DNA from 4 places in the Stappia indica genome. Region 1 is predicted to be linked to each of the others. Evidence: predicted binding sites of a transcription regulator. Region 1 holds the regulator's gene; each other region holds the start of a gene.
The links. The regulator PhoB, encoded in region 1, activates phosphate uptake and scavenging genes when phosphate is short. The targets are predictions, from matches to a motif close to TGTCATNNANCTGTCAT.
Positions count from the first base shown of each region.

Region 2: a site for PhoB is predicted at 1,176-1,192, ahead of GH266_RS11130 (DUF2794 domain-containing protein). Genes of this name have one in related genera too.
Region 3: a site for PhoB is predicted at 2,495-2,511, ahead of phnD (phosphate/phosphite/phosphonate ABC transporter substrate-binding protein). Genes of this name have one in related genera too.
Region 4: a site for PhoB is predicted at 3,124-3,140, ahead of phnG (phosphonate C-P lyase system protein PhnG). Genes of this name have one in related genera too.

Region 1 is NZ_CP046908.1:4,063,794-4,068,084, reverse strand. It holds gene argF (ornithine carbamoyltransferase) at 1-93, opposite strand, end outside; gene GH266_RS18975 (aspartate aminotransferase family protein) at 93-1,292, opposite strand; gene GH266_RS18970 (GcrA family cell cycle regulator) at 1,790-2,332, shown strand; gene phoB (phosphate regulon transcriptional regulator PhoB) at 2,471-3,172, opposite strand; gene phoU (phosphate signaling complex protein PhoU) at 3,310-4,020, opposite strand; gene pstB (phosphate ABC transporter ATP-binding protein PstB) at 4,089-4,291, opposite strand, start outside.
Region 2 is NZ_CP046908.1:2,378,155-2,382,445, forward strand. It holds gene GH266_RS11125 (S8 family peptidase) at 1-516, shown strand, start outside; gene GH266_RS11130 (DUF2794 domain-containing protein) at 720-1,142, opposite strand; gene GH266_RS11135 (GNAT family N-acetyltransferase) at 1,686-2,207, shown strand; gene GH266_RS11140 (NAD(P)H-dependent oxidoreductase) at 2,231-2,809, opposite strand; gene GH266_RS11145 (TetR/AcrR family transcriptional regulator) at 2,909-3,520, shown strand; gene GH266_RS11150 (TRAP transporter substrate-binding protein) at 3,656-4,291, shown strand, end outside.
Region 3 is NZ_CP046908.1:3,194,882-3,199,172, reverse strand. It holds gene phnE (phosphonate ABC transporter, permease protein PhnE) at 1-499, opposite strand, end outside; gene phnC (phosphonate ABC transporter ATP-binding protein) at 503-1,321, opposite strand; gene phnD (phosphate/phosphite/phosphonate ABC transporter substrate-binding protein) at 1,454-2,422, opposite strand; gene GH266_RS15015 (GntR family transcriptional regulator) at 3,610-4,291, shown strand, end outside.
Region 4 is NZ_CP046908.1:1,725,414-1,729,704, reverse strand. It holds gene argE (acetylornithine deacetylase) at 1-154, shown strand, start outside; gene GH266_RS08145 (DUF5368 domain-containing protein) at 182-535, opposite strand; gene GH266_RS08140 (NAD(P)/FAD-dependent oxidoreductase) at 548-1,852, opposite strand; gene phnF (phosphonate metabolism transcriptional regulator PhnF) at 1,991-2,731, opposite strand; gene phnG (phosphonate C-P lyase system protein PhnG) at 3,292-3,759, shown strand; gene phnH (phosphonate C-P lyase system protein PhnH) at 3,759-4,291, shown strand, end outside.

The DNA.
Region 1 (4,291 bases):
CTGCTTGATGCGGCGGCTGCCGTCCAGGATGAAGCGCAGCTCGCTGGCATCGACATCGGTGAGGTCGAGAAAATGGCGCGGCTGGATCGTCATTACTCTGCAGCTCCCCGCTCGAGCCCGGCTTCCATGGCGGTGGCGGCGCGGTCGATGCGCGACACGGCCTCCTCGATCTCCGCCTCGGTGATGGTCAGCGGCGGCATGATACGCAGGACATTGTCGCCCGCGCCCACGGCCAGCACGCCGGCCTCGCGGAAATGCGACAGCAGCTCGGTATTGGTGACCCGGCACTTCAGGCCGAGCATGAGGCCCTTGCCGCGGATCTCTTCCAGGATCGCGGGATGGCCGTCGACGACGGCGGCAAGCTTCTGCTTCAACAGCAAGCCCTTCTTCTGCACGCCCTCAAGGAAGCCGTCGGCCAGCACCACGTCGAGCACCGCATTGCCGACCGCCATGGCCAACGGATTGCCGCCATAGGTGGTGCCATGCGTGCCCGGCTTCATGCCGGAGGCCGCTTCTTCGGTCGCAAGGCACGCGCCGAGCGGGAACCCGCCGCCGATGCCCTTGGCAATCGCCATGATGTCCGGGGTGATGCCGGCCCATTCATGGGCAAAGAGCTTGCCCGTACGCCCGACGCCGGTCTGCACCTCGTCGAGGATCAGCAGGATGCCCTTGTCGTCGCACAGGCGGCGCAGCTCGCGCAGATATTCGGTCGGCACCGGCCGGACGCCGCCCTCGCCCTGGATCGGCTCGATCAGGAGGCCCGCAGTGGTGTCGCCGATGGCTGCAAGCAGCGCCTCATGATCGCCGAACGGCACCTGGATGAAGCCCGGCGCCTTGGGGCCGAAGCCTTCCAGGTACTTTTCCTGCCCGCCGGCGGCGATGGTCGCCAGCGTACGGCCGTGGAAGGCGCCTTCGAAGGTGATGATGTCGATCCGCTCCGGCTCGCCCTTCGCATAGAAGTAGCGACGCGCGGTCTTGATCGCGCATTCCAGCGCCTCGGCGCCGGAATTGGTGCAGAACACGCGGTCGGCGAAGGTCGCCTGCGTCAGCTTGCGCGCGAACGCCTCCTGCCCCTCAATGGCATAGACGTTGGACACGTGCCACAGCTTGTCGGCCTGGTCCTTCAGCGCCTTGACGAGGCCGGGATGGGAATGGCCGAGCGAATTGACGGCAATGCCGGCGGCGCAGTCGAGAAAGCGTCGGCCATCGGAAGTCTCCAGCCACACACCCTCGCCACGCACGAACTCCAAGTTCGCGCGGCTGTAGGTCTGATAGAGAGATGAACCTTCCATGTCCTTCCTGCTCCCATTGACCGGCTTGCCTGCCGGGGAGATGCCTTGGCGGCCCCAGCCGCCTTCGATGCCCTCGCCCGGACCTGGAATGTTGCCGTCCTGCTGCCGCAAAGAGCTGCAAGAACCGCTGGCACCCACTGCCGAAAGCAATTATGCCGCCCACGAGAGGCGGCACGGCGAGGAAGCCCCGTTATACACCGGGAGCGCGCGGGAAAGTCAACGGAATTGGCTGAGCGCGCCGCCAGGCGCCCGGCAGGGCCAAAGTCGCCAGAAACGGCCTTTTCTGGGGAAAACCGTATCAATCCCCAGGTGAATCGCCCCCTCACCTTGAACCGCAAACCCGGCATATTGTAGCTTTGCAGTCAAGAAATACGACATCTCGTGTATCCGACTCACAATAGCCTCAAAATCCGGCAATGAGCGGGGCACCCCTACGGTGTGCCGATAACCTTTTATTAACCAGATGTCGGGGCCCGATCAAACACGGAGTTGAGCGCATGTCCTGGACAAGCGAACGCGTCGACCTTCTCAAAAAGCTCTGGACGGACGGGCTGAGCGCCAGCCAGATCGCCGCCGAGCTGGGCGGCGTCACCCGCAATGCGGTGATCGGCAAGGTCCACCGTCTCGGCCTGTCGGGACGCGCCAAGGCGGCCGCACCTGCGCAGAAGCCCCGGAGCAAGCCGGCAAAGGGCGGCGCCGAGGACGCGGCGCAGACCGCCTCGCCGCAGCAGGGCGGCAGCGCCCCGTCGGCACCGCAGACAATGGGCGCCACCGCGCTGAAGGTCGAGGCGGCACCGGTCGCAGCCCCCGCGCCGCAGGCCAAGCCCGTTGCCGAGCTGGTGCCGATCGCCAAGCGCGCGACCATCCTGACGCTGACCGAGCGGACCTGCAAATGGCCGATCGGCGACCCGACCAAGGAAGACTTCTACTTCTGCGGCCACCCGTCGAACCCGGGCGTCCCCTACTGCACCTATCACTGCCGCATCGCCTACCAGCCGGCGAGCGACCGCCGCCGCGACCGCAACGTCGCCAACGGCTGAGGCAACGCCCGCCCATCTGTTCAAGATGGGCAGCCGAAACGAGAAAGGCCCGCCTGCGATCACCGCGGCGGGCCTTTCTCGTTGTTCGCAGATAGGTGGGCAGACCGCCCTGCCCGGCGTCCCTGCCGCCGGCGCGCGTCAGGACGCGGCGGCGGCGAACTGGTCGTTGAAGGCGTAGCCGGCGCCGCGCACGGTGCGGATCGGGTCCGGCACCTTGCCGCGGTTGATGGCCTTGCGCAGCCGGCCGACGTGAACATCGACCGTCCGCTCGTCGACATAGACGTCGTGTCCCCAGACACCGTCCAGCAGCTGCTCGCGCGAGAAGACGCGCCCCGGCGACGTCATCAGGAATTCCAGCAGGCGGAACTCGGTCGGACCGAGATGGATCTCGCGCCCCGAACGGCGCACCCGGTGGGTTTCCCGGTCGAGTTCCAGATCGCCGGCGCGCAGCAGAGAGGACACCACCTCCGGCTTTGCCCGGCGCAGCATGGCCCGCACGCGCGCCATCAGCTCGGGGATCGAGAAGGGCTTCACCACGTAGTCGTCGGCGCCGGTGGCAAGGCCGCGGATGCGCTCCTGCTCCTCGCCCCGCGCGGTGAGCATGATCACCGGCAGGCGCTCGGTCTCGGGACGCGAGCGCAGGCGGCGGCACAGTTCGATGCCGGACAGACCCGGCAGCATCCAGTCGAGAAGCAGCAGGTCCGGCTGGCTCTCGCGCAGGAGAAGATCCGCCTCGTCGCCGCGCATGCACGTCTCGACCTTGTAGCCCTCGGCCTCGAGATTGTAGCGCAGCATCATCACCAGAGGCTCTTCGTCCTCGACAATCAGGACCTTCGGCATATGGGGTACCCTTGTCCAATCGACCCGGCCGGGAGGCATCGGCGCGGCTTTTCGCTCGCGCCGCCTTGCCGGCTCTCGTTGTCAGCGGCGACGGGCGACAGTGCCGCCCGCGCCATGCTCAGTTCGCCTGAACGCCCTCAGGACGCCGTATCGGTCTCGATGCCGGTCTCGTCGACCTTCTGGCGCTCGTCGGTCGGCAGCACGCCGGTCGACATGTACATGACGTTCTCGGCGATGTTGGTGGCATGATCGCCGATGCGCTCGATGTTCTTGGCGCAGAACAGCAGATGGGCGCAGACCGAGATCTGGCGCGGATCCTCCATCATGTAGGTGAGGAGTTCGCGGAAGATCGAGGTGTAGAGCGCATCGACCTCGTCGTCGCGATCGCGCACGGCGGCTGCCGCTGTGCCGTCGCGCCCGGCATAGGCGTCCAGCACATCCTTGAGCTGGCTCTGGGCGAGCTCGGTCATGTGCTCGACGCCAAGGGCGAACTTCTTGGAGTCGAAGGTGCCCTCGATGGCGATGACGCGCTTGGCGACGTTCTTGGCGAGGTCGCCGACGCGCTCCAGATCGTTGGAAATGCGCATTGCCGAGATGACGTCACGCAGGTCGCTGGCGACCGGCTGGCGGCGAGCGATGATCAGGATCGCCTGCTCCTCGATCTCGAACTGCAGGGCATCGACGCGCTTGTCCTGCGCAATGACGCGGCGCGCCAGCTCCTTGTCCATGCGCACCAGGGCCTGCACGGAATCGTTCAGCATCATCTCGGCGAGGCCGCCCATCTCCGACACGCGGCCGGCGATGTCCTTCAGCTCCTCGTCGAACGACGAAACGGTATGTTGGCTCATGTTTCTTCTCCATTCGGGGCGCGGCGAGGCGCGCGCGTCATCCCGTCTGTTCCCGCGGCTGGTCCAGACTAGCCGAAGCGGCCGGTGATGTAGTCCTGGGTGCGCTTGTCCCGGGGGTTGGTGAAGATGTCGTTCGTCGCCCCTTCCTCGACCAGGTTGCCGAGGTGGAAGAAGGCCGTGCGCTGCGACACGCGGGCGGCCTGCTGCATGGAGTGGGTGACGATGACGATCGTGTAGTTCTCGCGCAGCTCGTCGATCAGCTCCTCCACCT
Region 2 (4,291 bases), 1.7 Mb from region 1:
GCCGTCGCCTTCTCCGGCTCCAGCAATGCCGTCGATATCGGCGCCTGGTCGAATGCCCGCATCGGCATGACCTTCGAGACGATGGGCGCGACCGTGCAGCCCTATCTGCAGACCCGCCTCGTGCACCAGTGGCTGGGCAGCTCGACCGAGACCGGCGCCGGCGTCTTCTCGCTTGCCGCCCCGTCCGCCAATGCCAGCCAGTTCGATGCCGGCGCGGGCGTGCGGGTCGCAGCCCCGGCCATGGCGCTCGGGACTGTCGCAACGGTTGCCCCGGTGATGGACGTCGCCTATGCCCGGGCCATCGGCTCGCTCGGCGACCGCCGCAGCGCCACCATGCTGGGCGCCCCGGTCACCGCCACCGGCAACGGCGTCGGCCGCGACATCGCCCGCCTGTCGGCCGGCGTCGAGGTCAACTCCGCGACCAACGGCCTGTCCGGCACGCTCACCTATGCGGGCGAGTACCGGGCACGCGCCCGCTCGCATGCCCTCGCCGCGCGCATGTCCTACAAGTTCTGACGTTTCGACGGTTCCGTGCTCGCAATCCCTGCGGCACCCCCTTGCGGAGGCCGGCCAGCCTGGCCTCCGCCTTTTCCTCGTCGGTTGGGGCCGGCCAGCCTGGCCTCCGCCTTTTCCTCGTCGGTTGGGGTCGGCCCGCCTGGCCTCCGCTTTTTCCGTCGGTTGGGGCCGGCCCGCTTGGTCGCCGCCTTTTCCTTGCCGGGTCACACCAGGCTGAGGTGACGCTTCTTCTCGAAGACCTTGAGAACCTGAGCGAGGTCGCCGCCGCGCTTGAGGATCACCCCGCCCGTGCCGACGACGGCATAGGCGCCCTGCCGCTTGGCATTGCGCGGCACCTTCTCGATACGAAACAGCGGCATTTCGGAGCTGCGGCGGAAGACCGAGAACACCGCCCGGTCCTTCAGATGATCGATGGCGTAGTCGCGCCATTCGCCGGAGGCCACCCGGTGGCCGTAGACCCGCAGGATCAGGTCGAGTTCGCGTCGGTGGAAGGACACCAGAACCGGGACCGAAGGGGCGGCCGGTGGAGCGGCCGATGGAGCCGCCGGACTGCGGGCAGGCGCGAAGCCGGAGATTGCCGCCGGTTCCGCACCCGGCCTGGATGCCTCTTCATCGAATTCGCTCATCGCGCCTTCTGCCTCGCCGCCCAATGATCAGCCCGTCATCCAGCCGTCATGATGGGCTCCCCTTTCCGCCTTTGGCAAGTCCCGGCCAGTCCGGCCGCGGCCGGCGCCCCCTGCCCCCCTGGCACCGCCCGATATCCGTGCCGTGTATCGACGCGGCAAACCCTTGGGCAAAAATGGCAATTTCAAACAAATTCAGCCCGCTTCCGGGGGTTTTTGCGCCTCGTGTCGATTTCATAGTTTTGCCCCATTGCAGCCAAGACGGTGCCATCTTGGCCGGCGAAATTGGCATCGTTGCATGAGGGACTGACGACAAGGCTTCGGTACGCAACAGCCCCCCAGCCCCCCGGGGTTTTGTCTCAGGCGTTCCCCGACCCGCAAGGGCCGAGACTGCAACCGGAAGGGCCGGCTCCAATGCCGGCCCTTTTCCGTTTCTGCAGCACTTGTTCCCCGTTTCTCCGCTTTTTCCACCTTGTCGGCGACCGCCGTTGATCAGGGCATGCGCAACGGCTTTTGTCGGCCGGCGAAGGGCGCTATCATGTGCTCATGAGTATCGGCCTGACAGCCCTGCGCCCTGCGCTCCACGACGATGCCGAAGCGCTCGCCACCATCCACGAGGATGCCTGGCGATCGACCTATCGGGGTATCATCGACGGCCTGGAGCTGGAGCGGATGATCTCCCGCCGGGGGCCGAAATGGTGGCGCACCGCCCTGTCGCGCGGCGTCCAGATCCAGATCCTCGAAGTCGCCGGCATTCCTGCCGGCTATGCCACCTGGGGCCGCAGCCGCATGCGCGAGCTGCCCTTCGAGGGCGAGATCTACGAGCTCTATGTCCGGCCCGACCACCAGGGTCTCGGCTTCGGCAGCGAGCTCTTCACCGCCACCCGCGCGGCCCTGGCCCGCGCCCGCCTCGACGGCCTTGCCATCCGCGTGCTCAAGGACAATGACGAGGCGGTCCGCTTCTACCAGCGCCGCGGCGGCCAGGTCCTGATGACCAGCCGCGAACGCGTCGCCCAGACGACGCTCGACCTCACGGTCTTCGGCTGGTTCGCCGAGGAGCGCTTCTGAAGCGCCCGCCCCTTGCGAAATGCTCAGGCAGCCGCGCCGTACCGTCCCGCCGCCTCGATCCAGCCCTTGCGCTTTTTCTCGTCCGAGCCCTGCACCGGCGCGAAGGTGCGAAAGCGCACCGGCGAGAAACCGCAGAACTCCAGGATCTGCTTGCGCATCACCCGGAAACCGGGCGTCCACAGCAGGAAGCGCAGATACCAGGGCGGCGTGTCGGAGGTGACCAGCACCTCGGCCGAGCGCCCCTTCAGCAGCTTGGCCGGCACCATCTGGCCCGGCTCGTAGCGGAAGGCGAAGCCCGGCAGCAGCGCCCGGTCGATCAGCCCCTTCAGCTTGGCCGGCATCGACCCCCACCACAGCGGATGCACGATCACCAGATGCTCGCACCAGGTGATCGCCGCCTGCACGTCGGAAAGGCACGGCTCCAGCACCTTTTCCGGCTTGTAGCCCGACCCCATGTCCGGATCGAACTGCATCTGCGACAGGCGCAGCAGCTTCACCTCGTGCCCGGCACGGGTCGCGCCCTGCACATAGGAGGCGGCCAGCGCGCCGCACAGGCTGTCGGGGCCGGGATGCCCGTCCAGCACGAGAATACGTTTCGCCATTGTCGGTCTTCCTGTTTCGGAGCTAGAATTGACCGCGGTCACAAATTGATGCCGCATTTAATGACCGCGGTCAATAATTGAATCCACAAGAAGGACGCCATGGTCGGACGCCCCCAGAAACGCACCCGCGAAACCCGCGAGAAGATCCTGGCCGAGGCGACCCGCCTGTTCTCAGGCCAGGGCTTCGAGGCGACCAGCGTCGATGCGGTGGCGGAGGCCGCCGGCGTTGCCAAGGCCACCGTCTTCGCCCATTTCGCCGACAAGACCAGCCTGCTGATCGCCGCGCGCACGAGCGACCTGGAGGAGCTGGAGGCAGCTATGCGCGCCCATGTGGCCCGCGCGCCCCTCGGCGAGACCCGCGACTACATTGCCGGCATCTTCCATCCCTGGCTGGCGCTCTACCGCTCCGATCCGGATTTCGCGCGCCTCTATCTCGTCCAGACGACCCTGCGCGACGGTCCCTGGACGCGGCTGTTTCTCGATGTCTGCCAGGCGATGGAGGACTGCACGCGGGATGCGTTCGCGCGGCTGTCGCGCGAGGGCCGCCTTGCCCCCGGCGCCGATCCGGACCTTCTGGCCGAGGGCGTGCTCGCCTTCTTCTACCACATGATCGTCGGCCACAGTCTCGGCGCCCTGCCGGGCGAGGCCGAACAGACCGCCCGGTTCGACGGGCTGCTCGCCACCTGGCTTGCCGCCGGCGCGTCAGGCTGACCCCGCCCGCAGCTTTCCGGGAAACCCGGCCGCCTCGGCAACCGTCTTGACGTCGCGGCCGTTTCCTGAAAAGTTGCAATTGAAACTAATATCCGGCAGCGGCAGGGTCCCTCGGCCGGAACATGGGAGGAAACAATGCGCTTCACGGTGAAATCCGCCGGGTTCGGCCTTGCCGCGCTCGCTTGCGGGCTCGTTGCCGGCCTTGCCGGTGCCCGCGCCGACACCACCCTGGTCATGTCGTCCTGGCTGCCGCCCAAGCATCCACTGGTCGAGAACGCCATGAAGCCCTGGGCCGACGAGGTCGAGAAGGCGACGGAAGGCCGCGTCAAGGTGCGCGTGCTGGCCAAGCCCCTGGGCGCCCCGCCGGCCCATTACGACATGGCCCGCGACGGCGTTGCCGACATCACCTACGGCCTGCATTCCTTCACCCAGGACGACCGGTTCCTGCGCTCGCGCATCGGCCAGTTCTCGCTCCTCGGCAATGACGCGGTCACCGTCTCCAAGGCCTACTGGAAGGTCTATGCGGGCACGCTGGACGCCGCAGCCGAGCATGAGGGCGTCAAGCTGCTCTCCGTCTTCGCCCACGGCCCCGGCATGGTCCACAACAACCAGCGCAAGATCGAGAAGCCGGAGGACTTCGCCGGCCTCAAGCTGCGCACGCCGGGCGGCTACATCGCCGACCTGATGCAGGATCTCGGCGTCGTCACCCAGTTCATGGGTCCGGGCGAGGTCTACGAGAAGCTGTCGCGCGGCGTCATCGACGGCGTCACC
Region 3 (4,291 bases), 870 kb from region 1:
CCTCGGCCAGGAGCTTGGCCAGGAAGCCGATGGTGGCGAAGGACAGGGTCAGGAAGCCGGCAAAGGGACCGAAGCCGAACATGGCGACCAGCAGGATGGCGATGATGATTTCCTGCAGCGACCGGCTCACCGCGATGATGCCGCGGCAGATGTAATAGACCGTGGGCGGGGCGATGTTGCGCGCCGCGCCGATGCCGATCGGCACGGAGATCAGCACGCCGGCAACCGTCGCCGTGACCGTCATGGTCAGGCTCTCGATCATGCCGGCGCTGATGTCCTTCCAGCGGCTGGTGAAGTCCGGCTGCAGGAAGCCCTGGACGAAACGCCAGCCGCGGTCGAGCCCGTCCCACACGCGCATCCAGTTGACCTCGACCGAGCCGACGGCCAGCACCAGATAGACGAGAAGGGCGGTATAGATCCCGTAGCGCCAGCGCGGATCGGGGATCATCGTCGCCGGGCGGCGCCAGCGACGGGGATAGGTCTTTGCGGTCGCGCTCATGGCTCAGACCATCCCGGCCATGCGTTCGGCCGCGTCGCGCTCGGCGTGGTCGTCCTCTTCCGCCGCGCGGCGCATGGCGGTCCAGTCCTCCTCGCCGTAGATGCGGGTGAGCACGCTTTCGTCGAGCAGGTCCGGCGTGCCGTCGAAGACCACCTCGCCGGCCCGCAGGCCGATGATGCGCTGGGTGAACTGCTGGGCCAGCACCACGTCGTGGATGTTGATGATCGCCGGCAGGCCGCGCTCGGCGCAGATCTCCAGGATCAGGCGCATGATCTGGCGCGAGGTCTTGGGATCGAGCGAGGCGGTCGGCTCGTCGATCAGCAGCAGCTCGGGGTCCTGGGCAAGGGCACGGGCGATGCCGACGCGCTGGCGCTGGCCGCCCGACAGGGCGTCGGCGCGCTTGTCCGCATGGTCGATCAGGCCGACCCGGTCGAGCAGGCGGAAGGCGTTCTCCACGTCCTCGCCGGGAAACTGGCGCAGGAAGGAGCGCCAGAAACCGACATAGCCGAGGCGCCCCGACAGCACGTTCTCCATCACCGTCAGACGCTCCACCAGGGCATATTCCTGGAAGATCATGCCGATGCGGCGGCGGGCGCGGCGCAGTTCGCGCGCCGGCAGGCCGGTGATGTCGAGATCGTTCAGCAGCACCCGGCCCTCGGTCGGCTCGACCAGACGGTTGATGCAGCGGATGAGGGTCGACTTGCCGGCACCGGACGGACCGATCAGGCCGACGACCTGCCCCTTCGGCACGGTGAAACTGACGGACCTGAGGGCCTTGTCGCCGGTCTTGTAGGTCTTGGTAAGCGCTTCGACTGTCAGCATGCGGGGATCCGGGGAGAGAGGGCCGGGCGGCCGGGTCTTTCGGGTCAGGGCAGCGCGCAACAGGCACGGACGGGGCGGCGGAGACACTCCCCCTCGCCCCGTCCGGCCGGTCGCGGTCTTACCGTACGTGCCTTACTGGCAGTTGTAGGAAACGTCGTTCGCCTGGTCGATCTGGCGGATGACGGACCAGTTGTCCTTGAAGGTGATCGGGATGAACTGCGCCTCGCCCGACTTGGAGAACTCCTTCTCCAGCGACGAGCCTTCCCACTTGAAGGTGGCGAAGCCTTCCTTGATCTTCTCCTGCAGCTCCGGCTTCAGGTTGTAGGCAACGCCGTAGCCGGTGGTCGGGAAGGTTTGCGACTTGTAGATGCTGACGACCTGCTCGGGCTTGATCACCTCGCGCTCGATCATGCGGTGCATGACGGAGTTGGCGATGGCGGCCGCCGGGTAGTCCTTGTTGGCGACGCCGAGGATCGAGTTGTCGTGCTTGCCGGAGAAAGCCGGCTCGTAGTCGGTGCCGGAGACGAGGCCGTACTCGGCCTTCAGCAGCGCGGACGGCGCCTTGAAGCCGGAATTCGACGTCTCGGCGGTGAAGGCCAGCGTCTTGCCCTTGATGTCTTCCGGCTTCTCGATGCCCGAGCCCGGATAGGTGATGATTTCCATCTCGTAGCCGAAGCTGCCGTCGGCCTTGGCCATCATCGTGAAGGGGCGGAAGCCGGCGCAGGCGACGGCGAGCGGGTTGGAGCCGGTGTTGAAGCCGGCGATATGCAGGCGGCCGGCACGCATCGCCTCGATCTGGGCGGCGTTCGACTGGACCGGGAAGAACTGCACCTTCTTGCCGGTGACGCTCTCCATATGGGCCAGGAAGTCGGCCCAGGCCTCGGCATAGACCGCCGGATCCTCGACCGGGGTATAGGCGAAGATCAGCGTCGAGGGATCGATCTGCTGCGCCGGATCGGAGGGAATGTCGGCGATCAGGTCGCCGTCGGCATCGGTGTAGCGGCTGTCGAGCTTGAATTCGGCCTGCGCGGGCGTTGCGGCGATGAGGCCGGCAAGCAAGGCAGCAATGCTCGCAGCTCCGGCGAGCTTCGTCAGGTGCATGGTCATCTTTCGTTCCTCCACTGGGGCGCGATGCGCATCCGTTCTGGACCGGATGTCTGTTAGGCGTCCTGGGTGAAGGCTGGATGACATTCTCAGTCGCGTCAAGACCTTGAGACGGCGAAGTTTCCTTTAAGTCAGAGCGGGACCACCCCTTCCCGGCCAGGGCGGGCCGCTGTTCTCGCCTGGTCCCGGCCGACCCGCAGGCGAGCCGTCGCAGAGCAGGCCGATGGGCAACTTGCAGGACGCTTGGGAGATTCCTCCCGTGCCCTGCGCGCCGGGACCCTGGCGGCGACCCGCACGGGCAACTCCTTGCCGCCTTGCGCCAAATCCTCCCTCTGCGGCATGCCGGCAATTGAGCCGGCAAATCATCTTCCCCGCACGCGGCGCATTGCGGCATGTCCCTCCCCGCCTCTCCCCGCGTCTTCCCGGACGGCACGCCCGCGCCGAGCCGGGACCGGGGAGCCACCGCGCTCAAGAGGACCTTCGGGAGCACATCCGACAGGCCCTCGGCTCGCCGATCCCGGATCTCCGGCTTCGCCTGCGTCCGGGAGGACGCCAAAGGAACTGCCGCGGCCGTGGCGGCTGGAGGATGCGGCTCGGATAGATTCTTGGAATTCGGAATTCCGAAATGTTGACAGGACCGGTTTCGTCGGGCAGGGTGAGTCTCGTTGGAATTTGGAATTCCGAATTCCTTGAAGGTTGAGGCCCGGTCGTCTACTGCCCCGCCCTGCAGCCCGCCCTGCGGGACGGCCCTGCAAGACGGCTGGCGACAGCGCCTTCGCAACCAGGCGCCGGGGAAAGACCCGGCCGGAAGTTTCGCCGGGAGACCGGCACTCAGGGCTCCGTTGGCCCCATCGCCAGACCGCCGGCCGGTCCGGCTGCCCGCCCTGCCGGAGGCATTCCGGGACGGCGCGGAGCCGAGCCGGCAAGCGGAGGTTACGGAGAACCTGGCCGTCCCGGCCAGGTCAGGGACAGGTCCGTCCCGGAACGCGCGCTGCCGGGTGTGCCGACAGGCCTCCCATGTCATACCTGCGGTGCATTGCGGCGGCGCGCGCGATCCGTCAGCTTGTCGCGGCATCGCGCCGGACAGGCCGCACACCCAGCCCCCGGGATCGGCCCGGGTGCTTTCGCGCCGGCTGCGCTTCGTTGCGATGTCCGTAAGGGTCGTGAGGGGAAGGACGCAAGGCATGCCCATGGAACTCATCGACCAGAGCCCGATCCTGGTGGACCGCGTCTACGAGCGGCTGCGCCAGGCCATCGCGCTGGCCGAGCTGGCGCCGGGCGAGCGCATCCGCCAGGCCGAGCTTGCCGACCGCCTCGGCGTGTCGCGCCAGCCGGTCAGCCATGCGCTGCAGCTGCTCAAGCGCGACGGGCTGGTGGAGGAGACCGGGCGCAAGGGGCTCAAGGTCACCGAGATCGACCCGGCGCATCTTCGCGAGATCTACCAGGTCCGCGCCGCGCTGGACGGGCTGGCCGCCGGCCTTGCCGCCGCGCGGGTCGCGGGCGGCCGCATGCCGGAGGCGGAGCTGAAGACGCTCGCCGGGATCCTGCGCCAGGCCGAGAGCTTCGGCGACGACACCCCCGTCACGGAGCGGATCGCGCTCGACGTCGACTTCCACAACCAGGTCATCGTCATGTCCGGCAACCGCCGGATCGCCGAAACGCTCGAGCCGCAGTTCTCGCACATGATGCGGTCGATGCGGCTGGTGCTCGACATCGGGGGTTTTCGCGAAACCGCCTGGGACCACCATACCGAGATCGCCCGGCTCATCGCGGCCGGCGACGCAGCCGCGGAAGGCGCCGCCAGGGCCCACGCGGAAAATGCCGGCAAGGAGACGGAGGCCCGCCTCACCGCCATGCAGGTTTTGA
Region 4 (4,291 bases), 2.3 Mb from region 1:
GGGCCTTTTCCAGCAGCTTGGAATGTCGGTCGTCGTCTGCGGCCCGGGCTCGATTGCGCAGGCGCACAAGCCGGACGAGTTCGTGTCGCTCGATCAGCTCCAGGCGTGCCTTGCGATGCTGGAGCGGCTGGCCGGGCGGTTGACGGTTTCCTAGTAGACGCGCCCGGACTGGCAGCGCGGCTTACCGTTGCCTGTGGCCGAGCAGCAGTGCCTGCATCACATAGGCGAGGATCGTCAGCCCGACCGCCCCTGCGGCGCCGATCAGGATCATGACGATCACGTCGATGGGGCCTCCCAGGTCGGAAAATCCCGAGTTGGTGATCGTCAGCACGAAGAAGATCGCGGCGATGGCGCCGACCGGTGCCAGTAATTCTGCCCGCAGAAGCCAGCGGCCGACGAGCCGCCGTTCACGCAGCAGAACGAAGAGGAATGCCGCGGTGACAAGCGCGGCCGCCGCGACGAGGGTCCAGAACAGGCCGGTGCCGAACATTTCCTCGAACACGGCCAGCAGGGTGGAAAGCGTCATTTCCTTCATGGCGTCCTCCTGTCAGGCGCGTCCGCGCAGCATTGCGTTATAGGTGGCCTTGAGGGCGATTTCCTTCATCAGCCAGGACACCCAGAGTTCCTCCAGCGGAGCGATGAGCCCGGGGAAGGACGGGACGAGATTGTCCTTGTAGTCGAACTCCACCAGCATGGCCCGGCCGACCCGGGTGATCAGCGGGCAGGAGGTGTAGCCGTCGTAGCGGGCGGTGCTTTCGCGGCCGGCGATCTGCGCAGCCAGCTGGTCTTCCACGACCGGCACCTGCCACTTCACGCTGGCGGCCGTCTTTCCCTTCGGCACGCCTGCCACGTCGCCAAGCGCAAAGACACTGGGATAGCGCAGATGGCGCAGCGTGTGCTTGTCGACCTCGAGCCAGCCATCCGCTGCGAATGGTCCCTGCTGCCAGGACAGCGGACTGTTGAAGCGGATGGCATCGGGTGCCCGCATTGGCGGAATGACGTTGGTGAAGTCGTAGCCGACCTCCTTGCGCCCCTCGGGGGTGTCGAAGGTGGCGATGCGGCGGCCTGGGTCGATGGCCACCATCACATGGTTTTTCACCGTCTCGAAGCCTCGGTCCTCGAACAGCATCCGGACCTTCTCGTTGACGATCGGCACCGAGAAGAACGCGCCCGAATGGGCCGCATAGATGATCTTCACCTTGTCGCGCGTGCCCTTGCGACGCGCGGCGTCATCCGTGAGGAAGGCGTATTTGAGCGGTGCGCCGGCGCATTTCATTTCGGTTGCCGGCCGGGTGAAGAGAGCGGTGCCGCCCTTTTCCACGAAGCGGCTCATTTCGGCGAAGGTGGCGGCCGCCTGGTCGGGCCCTGCATAGACCGAGCCGATGCCGTTGCTGCCGATGAGATCGGTCGACATGCCTTCGATGGCCTCGTAGTCGAGTTTCAGGCCGGTTGCGACCACGAGGAAGTCATAGGTAAGCGCGCGGCCCGACGTGGTGACGACACGTCTGGCTTCCGGATCGATCTCTGCAGCTGCCTCCTGGATCCATTCCGCCTTGCGGGGCAACCACTCCGCCGTCATCGAGACCGAGTAGGAGGCGGGCTTGAGGCCTGCGGCGATCAGGGTGAAGCCGGGTTGATAAAGATGCGCCTGACGCGGGTCGAGGAGTGTGATCCGCGCGCCCGGCAAGCGGGCCGTCAAGCGGTTCGCAAGCGCGGTTCCGGCTGCACCGGCGCCGAGGATGACGATACGTGCGCCGGTCGGTACGGGCTGGGCCTGTATCGGCCCGCTGTGTGTCGCTGCGGCCGAAGCCGCGGCCACAAGGGCGAGAAACTGTCGTCTGTTTGCAAGCAAGGCCTGTCCTCTCGTCCCAATGAAGGCAGCAGCACGCGGCGCTGCGCCGAGTTTATTATTTATTTCTAATTATCGAATATAAAAATGCAACGCATTGATCTTTCGCAAGGTGCGGCAAATTCTAACGTAACGTCAATTTCAGCCGTTGGGCTCGGTTGCGACCGAAAGACTGACGCGGTCCGCCGCAAAGCGGCTGTGGCTGGCCTGGATGGGATATCCCTGCCCGTCGACGTTCAGCGAACGGGTGAGCAGCACCACGGCCCCCGGCTGCAGGGCAAGATCCACCCGGTCGGAGGCGGTTGCCGGCGCTGCCGAAATCTCCGTCGACTGGCGCACGTAGTCCGCCACGCCGCAGGCCGCCAGCGCCCGTGTGATCGAGCCTTCCCGGCGATAGGCCTCGGGCAACCCGGAGAACCGGTCCGCGTCGAACCAGTGGACCGCACGGGACAGGGGAACGCCGTCCGCCTCGCCAAGCGTTTCGAGCCGAAGCAGGGGAGCGCCGGCAGCCAGCCGCAGCTGCGCCGCAAGCTCGGGCGTCGCGTTTTCCTGCGAGACGCCGACCAGTCGTGTGACGGCCTGGGCCACCTGACCGCCGAGGCCGGCGGAAAAGCGGGTGCGGGTGCCGATCGGATAGGTCACGCGGCGGCGCGGAACGATGGTCGTGCCGCGCCCCTGCACGGTCTCCACGACGCCTTCCCGGGCAAGCGCCGCCAGGGCCTGCCGTACCGTGTGGCGGTTGACGTCGAAACGCGCGGCCAGCACGGCCTCGGTCGGCAGGCGTCCCGTGTCGTCATGATCGCCATTGCCGATGCCGGCGCGAATCTCGTCGGCGATCTGCCGCCACAGGGCGACCCCCGTCTGCCGTTCAATTCCACTCATGCGTGTCCTTTCGCCGCCGCTTCGGCTTTGGGTCGTGAACTCATAATTCTGGCGAGAAACGGTCTGCGCGAACCTGATCGGATACAAGGAGCAAGCCCGCAGGAAACCGTCCGGTTTTCAAGGTCTTGCGACGCCGTTGCCGGCAGGTTCGCGCAGACCCGGAGGGCGTCGGCCCGACTTCGATCTGCGGCGTCGGGCCGCTCGGGCGGGGGGGGCTGCCCCGGCCATCACGCTCCTCCTGGCACATCATTGCCGGGCCAAACGCCGTTTCCGGCACAATTATGAGTCCACGACCTAGCCCTTCTAGCAAGCCAGGAGGTCGACAGCCAACAGAAGCGGAGCCGAAGCGACCGGGTTTCGCTGACCGGGGAGCGGTGGGGTGGGGCTTGCCCTGTCATGCCGCCGTCACGCGGAGCTTGTAGGGTCTGTATTGTCGGTTGTCTATAATACTAGACAAATATAGACGGCAGGTGTAGGGACACTGGGCGCGAAGGTGGCTGCTGCCATTGCGGGGCATGAGAGCCTCCCGGGCGAGTGCGAAACTGAAAACGGAGCGGCACATGAGGGAAGCGGAAACGCAAAGCGAGGCGGGGCCTGGCCTCAAGCGGCTGATGGACGTTCTGGCGGCCTCTCCCGGCGGCGAGATCGCGGCCTGCGCGGCGGCGCTCGGCGCGTTGCCGGAGGCGATGCCGGTGCGCGGACCCGAGATCGGGCTGGTCATGGTGCGCGGCCGCATCGGCGGCGACGGTGCTCCCTTCAACCTTGGAGAGGCGGCGGTGACGCGGGCCACCGTCCGGCTCGCCGGCGGCACCGTCGGCCACGCCTATGCGCTGGGACAGGACAGGGCAAAGGCGCGCCTTTCTGCGGTGCTTGCGGCCATGTGGAGCGACGGCGCGCGCCGCGACGACATCGAGGCGCACGTGTTGGCGCCGCTGGCCGCCGCCCGCGCCGATGAGGTCTCCCGCGTCAAGCGCGAGGCCGCCGCAACGCGCGTCGACTTCTTCACCATGGTTCGCGGAGACGACTGATGTCCGAAGCCGTTCTTTCCACGCTCGCCGTGTCCGGCGGTTTCAACGATCCGGTGTTCGAGGCGCAGGGCGTCTTCCGCGCCCTGATGGATGCGACCGCACGCCCCGGCACCCTTCACGATCTTCCCGTCTCCGTCGCACCGCCCGCTCCCCTGGGGTCGGGCTCGGGCGCCATCGCGGTGTCGATGTGCGATCCCGATACGCCGGTCTGGCTGGGCGATGGCGCCGACAGCGAGGGTGTGCGGGCTTGGCTGTCCTTCCAGTGCGGTGCGCCGGTGGTGCAGGAGGCGGACAAGTCCACCTTCGCTTTCGCGCGGGCCGTCGCCATGCCGGCGCTGGACGCCCTTGCCCTGGGGACGCAGGAATATCCCGACCGCTCGACGACGCTGGTGGTCGAGGTGGATGCGCTGGAGGGCGGCGCGCACCTGATCCTGGAAGGTCCCGGCATCGACGGGCAGCGGGTGGTGAGCCCAGCCGGCCTGCCTGAGGATTTCGCGGCGCAGCGCACTGCGAACCGGGCGCTCTTTCCGCG